DNA from 3 places in the Pseudomonas sp. IT-P253 genome. Region 1 is predicted to be linked to each of the others. Evidence: predicted binding sites of a transcription regulator. Region 1 holds the regulator's gene; each other region holds the start of a gene.
What was found. Region 1 encodes FliA, which starts transcription of late flagellar genes. Its sites were predicted from a motif close to CTAAAGTTTNNNNNNNNNNNGCCGNTAA; they were not measured.
Positions count from the first base shown of each region.

Region 2: ACM6IR_RS24260 (flagellar protein MotY) is a predicted target of FliA. The motif match lies at 1,259-1,286, and genes of this name have one in related genera.
Region 3: flgM (flagellar biosynthesis anti-sigma factor FlgM) is a predicted target of FliA. The motif match lies at 1,318-1,345, and genes of this name have one in related genera.

Region 1 is NZ_CATKPT010000003.1:62,798-66,061, forward strand. It holds gene ACM6IR_RS01645 (protein phosphatase CheZ) at 1-282, opposite strand, end outside; gene ACM6IR_RS01650 (chemotaxis response regulator CheY) at 305-676, opposite strand; gene fliA (RNA polymerase sigma factor FliA) at 844-1,584, opposite strand; gene fleN (flagellar synthesis regulator FleN) at 1,581-2,411, opposite strand; gene flhF (flagellar biosynthesis protein FlhF) at 2,528-3,264, opposite strand, start outside.
Region 2 is NZ_CATKPT010000066.1:50,682-53,945, forward strand. It holds gene rnt (ribonuclease T) at 1-149, opposite strand, end outside; gene pyrC (dihydroorotase) at 146-1,192, opposite strand; gene ACM6IR_RS24260 (flagellar protein MotY) at 1,352-2,260, shown strand; gene ACM6IR_RS24265 (argininosuccinate synthase) at 2,390-3,264, shown strand, end outside.
Region 3 is NZ_CATKPT010000010.1:96,632-99,895, forward strand. It holds gene ACM6IR_RS05775 (chemotaxis protein CheV) at 1-370, opposite strand, end outside; gene flgA (flagellar basal body P-ring formation chaperone FlgA) at 453-1,214, shown strand; gene flgM (flagellar biosynthesis anti-sigma factor FlgM) at 1,383-1,709, shown strand; gene ACM6IR_RS05790 (flagella synthesis protein FlgN) at 1,758-2,225, shown strand; gene ACM6IR_RS05795 (flagellar brake protein) at 2,318-3,064, shown strand; gene ACM6IR_RS05800 (MFS transporter) at 3,130-3,264, opposite strand, start outside.

The DNA of each region.
Region 1 (3,264 bases):
CTTGACCACGTAGCCCAGACGCTCCGTGGCATCGGTGATCTGCGAGACTTCCTCGGCTTGCGGCATGATCGGGTCAATCTGGAAATTGACGATCGCGCTATGCAGCTCCCGGGTGAGCTTGCCCACTTCCTGATACAGGCCGCGGTCACGGGTCTGATTGAGCTCATGGATCAATTGCACAGCGTCGCCGAATCTGCCTTTTTCAAGGCTCTCGACCAATTCGACCGCGTGTTTTTTCAGGGTCGATTCAAAATCGCCCTGTGAAAATTCTTTATGCTCCATAGCTCCCCCGTGGCGCAGTCCATCAACCGATGCGTTCGAAAATCTTCTCGATTTTTTCTTTCAACGCCTGGGCCGTGAAGGGTTTGACCACATAGCCGTTAACGCCGGCCTGGGCCGCTTCGATGATCTGCTCGCGCTTGGCTTCAGCGGTGACCATCAGCACCGGCAGGTGCTTGAGCTTTTCATCGGCGCGCACGTGACGCAGCAGATCGATACCGGTCATGCCAGGCATGTTCCAGTCCGTTACCAGAAAGTCGATGCTCCCGCTGTTGAGAACCGGAATGGCAGTGGTGCCATCGTCGGCCTCGACCGTGTTGGTGAACCCAAGGTCACGCAACAGGTTTTTTATGATCCGCCGCATCGTTGAGAAGTCATCAACGATGAGGATTTTCATGTTCTTGTCCAATTCGACCTCCAAGCAGTCTTAAACGCGCCCAGCACCTGGACGCGCCATTTCAATCAATCTGGCAAAGCACTCAATGACTGTCTGGAGCACAACAGATCGAGACCGGCGCAGTTCAACACCACACCAGCCACGTTCGCAGCGTCCCCACACTGCCTTCAGCGCGCTCGCCACTCCCCCAAACGCCCCCGCAAGCGGGCCGCGCACTGGCTATGTAACTGGCTGACCCGCGATTCACTGACCCCCAGGACCTCACCGATTTCCTTCAGGTTCAGCTCTTCGTCGTAGTACAGCGCCAACACCAGTCGCTCACGCTCCGGCAAATTGGCAATCGCGTCCGCCAGCGCCGCCTGGAAGCGTTCATCTTCCAGATCGCGTGACGGCTCGAGATGAGCACTTGCGCCATCCTCGTGCAGCCCTTCGTGTTCGCCGTCCTGCAACAGATCATCGAAACTGAATAAGCGGCTACCCAGGGTGTCGTTCAAAATCCCGTAATAATCGTCGAGACTCAATTGGAGTTCGGCCGCAACCTCGTGATCTTTAGCGTCACGACCGGTTTTAGCTTCAATCGAGCGAATTGCGTCGCTGACCATCCGGGTATTGCGGTGGACCGAACGTGGCGCCCAGTCCCCCTTGCGGACTTCATCGAGCATTGCGCCGCGGATTCGAATGCCCGCGTACGTCTCGAAACTCGCGCCTTTGCTGGCGTCGTATTTGTTCGATACTTCCAGCAGACCGATCATCCCGGCCTGGATCAGGTCTTCGACCTGGACACTGGCCGGCAGACGGGCCAACAAGTGGTAAGCAATGCGTTTAACCAGTGGCGCGTAACGCTCGATCAGCTCGTACTGCGCGTCACGTGCCGACTTCTTGTAGAAGTTGTAGCCACTGGCTGTCATAGAACCGGTCCTGCCGTTTGTTGCACGAGGCGCTCGACGAAAAACTCCAGGTGCCCACGGGGGTTGGCAGGCAGCGGCCAGGTATCGACCTTCTGCGCAATGGCCTTGAACGCCAGAGAGCACTTGGAACGCGGGAACGCTTCATAGACCGCACGTTGCTTCTGTACGGCCTTGCGCACGCTTTCGTCGTATGGCACCGCACCGACGTATTGTAAGGCGACGTCGAGGAAGCGATCCGTGACCTTGGTCAACTTGGCGAACAGGTTGCGACCTTCCTGCGGGCTCTGGGCCATGTTGGCCAGGACGCGAAAGCGGTTCATGCCGTAATCGCGGTTAAGCAATTTGATCAGTGCGTAAGCGTCCGTGATCGAGGTCGGTTCATCGCACACCACCAGCAGGACTTCCTGCGCGGCGCGGACGAAACTGACCACCGATTCACCAATGCCCGCGGCGGTGTCGATCACCAATACGTCGAGGTTGTCGCCGATATCGCTGAACGCCTGGATCAGGCCGGCGTGTTGAGCCGGGCTCAGATGAACCATGCTCTGGGTGCCGGACGCGGCCGGGACGATGCGGATGCCGCCAGGGCCCTGCAACAGAACGTCGCGCAGCTCACATCGGCCTTCGATCACGTCGGCCAGGGTGCGTTTGGGTGTCAGTCCCAGCAGGACGTCGACGTTCGCCAAACCCAGGTCGGCGTCCAACAGCATGACGCGACGGCCGAGTTCAGCCAGGGCCAGTGACAAATTCACTGACACGTTAGTCTTGCCGACGCCACCTTTGCCGCCGGTCACCGCGATCACCTGTACGGGATGCATGCTGCCCATGTTATTTCTTTACCTTGTCTTGCATAGACGGAGGCCACATTACTGGCTGCGCGTTCACAGATGGAACAATGCATGGCAGACCATCGATGTAGGTATAAAAACTGTTCATTACTACCTCAGCCGACCTGCTTGGTCGGGCTGTGGTAAATATCAGCGAACATGTCAGCCATGGCTTCTTCGCTGGGTTCTTCCTGCATTTGCACACTCACGGCGCGACTGACCAACTGATGACGGCGCGGCAGATGCAAATCATCCGGGATCCGCGGGCCATCGGTCAGGTACGCCACTGGCAATTCATGACTGATGGCCAGGCTCAACACCTCGCCCAGACTTGCCGTTTCATCCAGTTTAGTCAGGATGCACCCGGCCAGCCCGCAGCGCTTGTAACTGTGATAAGCGGCCGTTAGAACCTGTTTCTGGCTAGTGGTTGCCAGAACCAGGTAATTTTTCGATTTGATGCCACGACCCGCGAGGCTTTCCAGCTGCATGCGCAGTGCCGGATCGCTGGCCTGAAGGCCGGCGGTATCGATCAGGACCACGCGCTTGCGCAGCAATGGATCCAGCGCCTGAACCAGCGATTGGCCCGGGTCGACGTGTGTCACCGACACATTGAGGATCCGGCCGAGGGTCTTGAGCTGTTCCTGAGCACCGATACGGTAGCTGTCCATGCTCACCAGCGCGATGTTTTGCGCGCCGTACTTGAGCACGTAGCGGGCGGCCAGTTTGGCCAGGGTGGTGGTCTTGCCCATGCCGGCAGGACCGACCATGGCAATCACACCGCCCTCTTCCAGCGGCTCGATCTCCGGTGTGAGGATCATTCGCGCCAGGTACGCAAGCAACATGCGCCAGGCCT
Region 2 (3,264 bases), on a different contig from region 1:
AGCAAGGCGTCAGTGGCAGAGTTGAAACCGCCGGTTTCAACATCGACAACAACGGGCAGGTATCCACGGAAGCGAGCTGCCATCGGGTGACGCGAGCCACCTCCGCCGCCTTGACCGTCCTGTTCGTCGTCGAAATGGTCTTCACTCACGCGTGTTCCTCCAGCAGGCGCCAGCGCAGTTTTTCACCGGCGCGCAGCGGGATTACGGTCAGCTCGCCAAATGGCAGGCTGGTAGGGGTGGTCCACTCTTCGCGGACCAGGGTAATTCGATCGGTGTTCACCGGCAGGCCGTAGAAGCGCGGACCGTTCAGGCTGGCGAAGGCTTCGAGCTTGTCCAGCGCGTTGCGCTGTTCGAAGGCCTCGGCATACATCTCGATCGCCGCGTAAGCGGTGTAGCAACCGGCGCAACCACAAGCCGCTTCTTTGGCGTGCTGGGCGTGTGGGGCCGAGTCGGTGCCCAGGAAGAATTTCTCGCTACCGCTGGTGGCGGCGTCGAGCAGGGCTTCCTGATGCGTATTGCGCTTGAGAATCGGCAGGCAATAGAAGTGCGGCCGAATCCCGCCCACCAGCATGTGGTTGCGGTTGTACAGCAGGTGATGAGCGGTGATGGTTGCGCCGACGTTGGCCGCAGCCTCGTTGACGAACTGCACGGCATCCGCGGTGGTGATGTGTTCGAACACGACTTTGAGTGTCGGGAAGCGCTCGACCACCCGACGCATGTGCTCATCGATGAAGATTTTTTCGCGGTCGAACACGTCGACATCGCCGCGGGTGACCTCTCCGTGAACCAACAAGGGCATCCCGACTTCGGCCATGGCCTCAAGTGCAGGGAAAATCTTGTCGATGCTGGTGACACCGGAGTCCGAGTTGGTGGTCGCGCCGGCCGGGTACAGCTTGGCGGCGTGAATGAAACCGCTGGCCTTGGCCTCGCGAATTTCTTCGGGCTGTGTGCGGTCGGTCAGGTACAGCACCATCAACGGTTCGAAGCGACTGCCGGCCGGGCGCGCAGCGAGAATCCGCTGGCGATAGCCGTCGGCTTCAGCGGCGTTACGCACCGGAGGTACCAGGTTGGGCATGATGATGGCGCGACCAAAGGTGCGCGCAACATCCGCAACGGTATTGGTCAACACGGCACCATCGCGAAGATGAATGTGCCAGTCGTCGGGACGCAGCAGGGTCAGGCGGTCGGACATGAGGGGATTCCAGGCGGGTCAAACTCAGGGGAATGCTACCGGAAAAGACTCTTGCAGGCACTCGCTATCAAGTTTTGCAGGAAGCTTCCGATATCCAACAGGTATGCCGTAAACATGTGTGTGTCGGTCTTTTTGTTGTAGAAGCCAGTGGAGCCTCCCGTGCGCCAGCGTTATTTAGCCTTGCTCAGTGTGTTTGCCAGCCTTCCTGCGATGGCGCTCACTTTCCAGACCCGTCTGGAGAGCATCGAGTGGACGGTCGAAGGTGACAAGTTCGAGTGCCGCTTGACGCAGCCGATCACCGATTTCGGTTCGGGGGAGTTCGTGCGTCGCGCCGGCGAGCAGGCGATATTTCGTCTGAAGGCCTACAACGCGATGATTGGCGGTGGTTCGGCGACCTTGCTGGCGGCCGCCGCACCTTGGCAGCCAGGGCGTGGCGACATCAACTTGGGCTCCGTGCAAATCGGCAGCGGCAATGTATTGTTCAACAGTTCGCAAGTTCAGGCCGGGCGCTTGATCAGTGGCCTGATGGACGGTCGCAGTCCACTGATTCGACACTCCTCCGGCGACGGGCGGGTGTCTGAAGTACGCCTGTTACCCGTCAAATTCAGCAAGGCCTTCAATGATTACCAAAGTTGTGTGGCGAAACTGCTGCCGAAGAATTTCGAACAGGTCAAACAGTCCGAGATAGGTTTTCCGGGTGAAAGCATAGAGTTGAACCCGCAGGCCAAGGCGCAGTTGCAGGTTATGCTGGAGTTCATGAAGGCTGATCCAACGGTCAACCATATCGAACTCGATGGCCACTCCGACAACAGCGGCAACCGCCTGACCAACCGTGAATTGTCACGCCGCCGGGCATTGGCGGTGATGGACTATTTCAAGGCCAATGGCATTCAGGAGTCGCAGATCACCCTGCGCTTCCACGGTGAGCGATACCCGTTGGCGCCGAACACCAATGCGGCCAACCGGGCGAAGAATCGCCGGGTCGCCGTGCGCCTGGAGCGGGTGGCGCCGACCGAGAAAGTCGCGCCTCAAGCCACGGCACCGGGCAGCACCCCGGCGACCTCCTGAACCCGCTGTAATCGTCGCTCACTCGACATAATCTGTCGCTTCGTCGTCATAAGCTGTCGCGCCTCTGTAAATTATTCTGCATGCCCGGTAAACTCGACGGCTTTCCGTAGAACCCCGTGGAGTGATGGCATGGCGGACGTAAACAAGGTCGTTCTGGCGTATTCCGGCGGCCTGGACACTTCGGTGATCCTCAAGTGGCTGCAGGATACTTATAACTGTGAAGTCGTGACCTTCACCGCTGACCTGGGTCAGGGCGAAGAGGTCGAACCTGCACGCGCCAAGGCTCAGGCCATGGGCGTCAAAGAGATCTACATCGACGACTTGCGCGAAGAATTCGTACGCGATTTCGTTTTCCCGATGTTCCGCGCCAACACCGTTTACGAAGGCGAGTACCTGCTGGGTACTTCCATCGCTCGTCCGTTGATCGCCAAACGCCTGATCGAAATTGCCAACGAAACCGGCGCTGACGCCATTTCTCATGGCGCCACCGGCAAAGGCAACGACCAGGTTCGTTTCGAACTGGGCGCCTACGCCTTGAAGCCGGGTGTGAAAGTGATCGCTCCGTGGCGTGAATGGGACTTGCTCTCCCGTGAAAAGCTGATGGATTACGCTGAAAAGCACAACATCCCTATCGAGCGTCACGGCAAGAAAAAATCCCCGTACTCCATGGATGCCAACCTGCTGCACATCTCCTATGAAGGCGGTGTGCTGGAAGACACCTGGACCGAGCACGAAGAAGACATGTGGAAATGGACCGTCTCCCCGGAGAAGGCTCCTGACAAAGCGCAGTACCTGGAACTGACCTACCGCAACGGCGACATCGTCGCACTGGACGGCGTCGAAATGTCCCCGGCCACCGTGCTGGCGACCCTGAACCGTATCGGCGGCGAACACGGCATCGGCCGTCTCGACATCGTTGAGAACCGTTACGTGGGCATGAAGTCCCGTGGCTGCTACGAAACCCCAGGCGGCACCATCATGTTGCGCGCTCACCGTGCGATCGA
Region 3 (3,264 bases), on a different contig from region 1:
GTGGTGGATGAATCTCCTCCCAGTTCATGTTGACGATACGTTCCACCGACCGCACCAGGAAACCCTGGGTCTTGGTGTTGTATTCCGTGATGATCACGAAGGGATTGCTTTGGTCTTTCAGCGCGCCGGACCCGGTGGCCATCGCCAGATCAAGGATCGGAATGGTCGCCCCCCGAATATTCGCCACACCGCACACGACAGGACTGGACTTGGGCATCAGGGTCAGCTTGGGGCATTGCAGCACCTCCCGAACCTTGAACACGTTGATCCCATAAAGCTGCTGGCCGTCGAGACGGAACAACAACAGCTCAAGGCGATTCTGCCCCACCAATTGCGTGCGCTGGTTTACCGCATCCATTACACCAGCCATGCACAGACTCCTACACCAACGCTTAAGTGTGTTGCGACGCACCTTCATCACTAAACGGCACGGCGCTTGCTTTTTAACTCTTATGAACACAGAACCGACATTTTCCCGACGCCTGACATCAACATTCCGCAAATTACTTTGCGCGATGTCGGCCGCTTGCCTGTTCAACGCTGGCAGTCCTGCCCTTGCTGACGCAGTTACCTTGCCTGACATGCTTATCGGCGTCACTCAGGGCTTTCTTGAATTCACCGTAGAGGACTATCTGGCGACCAGTCAAACGCAAGGTCGTTATGAAATCGAGGTCAACCAACTCGACCCGCGAATGCACATGCCCATGTGTGACAAGGAATTGACAGCCTCTCTCGAGAGTCCGGCCAAGCCGCTGGGACGGGTGACGGTCAAGGTTCGCTGCGAGGGTGCGTCCCCCTGGACCGTCTTCGTGCCCGCTCAAGTACGCCTGTTTCGCGACATTGTGACCACCACCCGCCCCCTGCGCCGCGCCGGCATTATCGAGCCTCAAGACGTAACCCTGCGTGAGCGCGACATCAGCCTGATCAACCAGGGCTACCTGACGTCAGTCGACGAAGCGATCGGGCAAAAACTGACCCGACCAATGGTCGCCGACCAGGTCATTACCCTGGTGCACCTGGAACAGGCGGATGTGATTACCAAGGGTGATCAGGTGGTGATTACTGCCCGCAGTGGTACGCTCAGTGTACGCATGCCGGGCGAGGCGTTGTCCAACGGCGGCTTGCGCGAACAGATCCGGGTAAAAAACCTCAACTCCGAGCGGGTCATCAAGGCGCAAGTCACCGCGCCTGGCCAAGTGGAAGTGGCTATGTAGGGCACTCTGTTTGTGAAGTTATGGCGTGACGCCCGACTGTTCCCTAAACTGTGCCTCATGCAAGGCAAGCGCTGACGCGCGCAAGCTCATTGATAAAGTGAGCCTAAAGTTTTTCCGGGTATGGCCGAAAACATGGCAAGCGTCCAAATACCCAGAGGTTTTTTTATCATGGTCATCGATTTCAGCCGGTTGAACAGCTCCTCGCCACTTACCGGTGGTACACGTACCAGCGCCGCGAAGGAAACTGCCGAAGCCGGCAAATCCGCGCCGCTGAATACCCCGGCCGAACAGGCCAGTACCGTCAAAAGCGGGGAATCGGTACATTTCAGCGATGAGGCTCAACAGTTGCAGAAGGTCACTGACAAGCTGCGCGATCAGCCTGCCGTCGACAAGGCCCGCGTGGCCGAGTTGAAAGCAGCGATTGCAGATGGCAGCTACAAAGTCGACAGCAACCGTGTGGCCAGCAAACTGCTCAACTTCGAAGCCCAGCGCTAGGCCAAGGCCGGCGCCAGGCTTTTGGACGCTTAAACCCCAAGGCCCGCCATGCACGACACTAATTTACTGCAACTGATCACCGACGACTTTGCTCCATTGCAACAATTGATGGAGTTATTGCAGACCGAGTCCCTCGCGCTGCATGGTCGGGAGATGCAACTGCTTGAAGAAATTCTGGCGCAGAAACAGGCATTGATCATCTTGCTTGAACAGCATGGCCGCAAGCGCAGTGAAATTCTCGCCAGCCTTAATTTGCCCACCAACCGCGATGGATTGGAGCAACTCGCCAGCCAATCGAGCATCGGTGACCAGCTACTGGAACAGAGTGACGCGCTGATGCAGATGTTGGCCCAATGCCAAGCCATCAACGTTAATAATGGCCAGTCGATCCAGGTGCAGCAGGCCTCCACCGCCAATCAGCTGAAAATCCTCACGGGTGGCGAACCACCAGCGCTTTACGATGCCCGTGGATCAACCTCCAAGCTGGCAATGCCACGCCCGCTCAGTCAGGCTTGAGCCTGTCGATGAGCTTGCCCTATCAAGACGCGCCACATGCTGGCAATATTATGGCCAGCCGCAGTCATATTTTGTCTGGAGATTGATGAACCGTGTCCAATGCCTTAACCGCGGAAGATGCTCCGCAGCCACCCAAGGTGCTCTCGACGCCAATGGAGATCGCTGGCAACTTGCGGCAGCTGCAAGAAAGCCATGACCCGCTGATTATCACGTTCCACGAGCGCAACCAGCGCTTCCAGACCTATCTGGTGGACGTCGACCGTGAAAAAAAAATGATTGCCCTGGATGAGATGGTGCCCCGCGATGGCGAGCGCTATCTGCTGGCCGGCGAACCGTTTCGGATTGAAGGGTTTCACGAAGGTGTGCGCATTGCCTGGGAAAGCAACGGGCCACTGACCATCGACGAATCAGATAATGACCGCTGCTATCGTGGCCCTCTGCCCAACGAGGTTGTCTACCATCAGCGCCGCAATGCCTTCCGGGCTGCGTTGAAGCTGGCACAACTGGTGGATGTCGAGCTCGCGGGTGAAAAACTCAAAACGTCAACCAGCGGCAAGTTGTTGGACATTTCCGCCACCGGTTGCAAGTTGCGCTTCGAAGGCGACATCACTGGCAGCCTGCAACTGGGCCAGGTCTATGATCGCTTCATGGCTGCCCTGCCCTTTGGCAAAATGACCGCGCCAGTTGAACTGCGTTACCTGCACTTCGAAGAAAGAATCTCCACCACGTTTGCCGGCGTACGCTTTCACAACATGAGCGGGCTGGTACAGCGTCAGGTCGAGCGTTTCGTCTATCAGCTTCAGCGCGAAGCGCGGCGCTTCGACAAAGACGACATGTAACACGAGCCATCAATAAAAAAACGGGCAGCCCCTTGCGGTGACTGCCCGTTTTTTATGCCTTGGCTTTATGGCCTGGCTTCGGTAAAGCTTTGCTCGCGCCCTGTGTCAGGGTCTTCGGGAGACGGGCCGGTTTCGGTTTCGGTGTCGATTTCGGGCTCCGGCTTTGGCTCTGGGTTGATCGGGCTCTGCATCTGATCCTG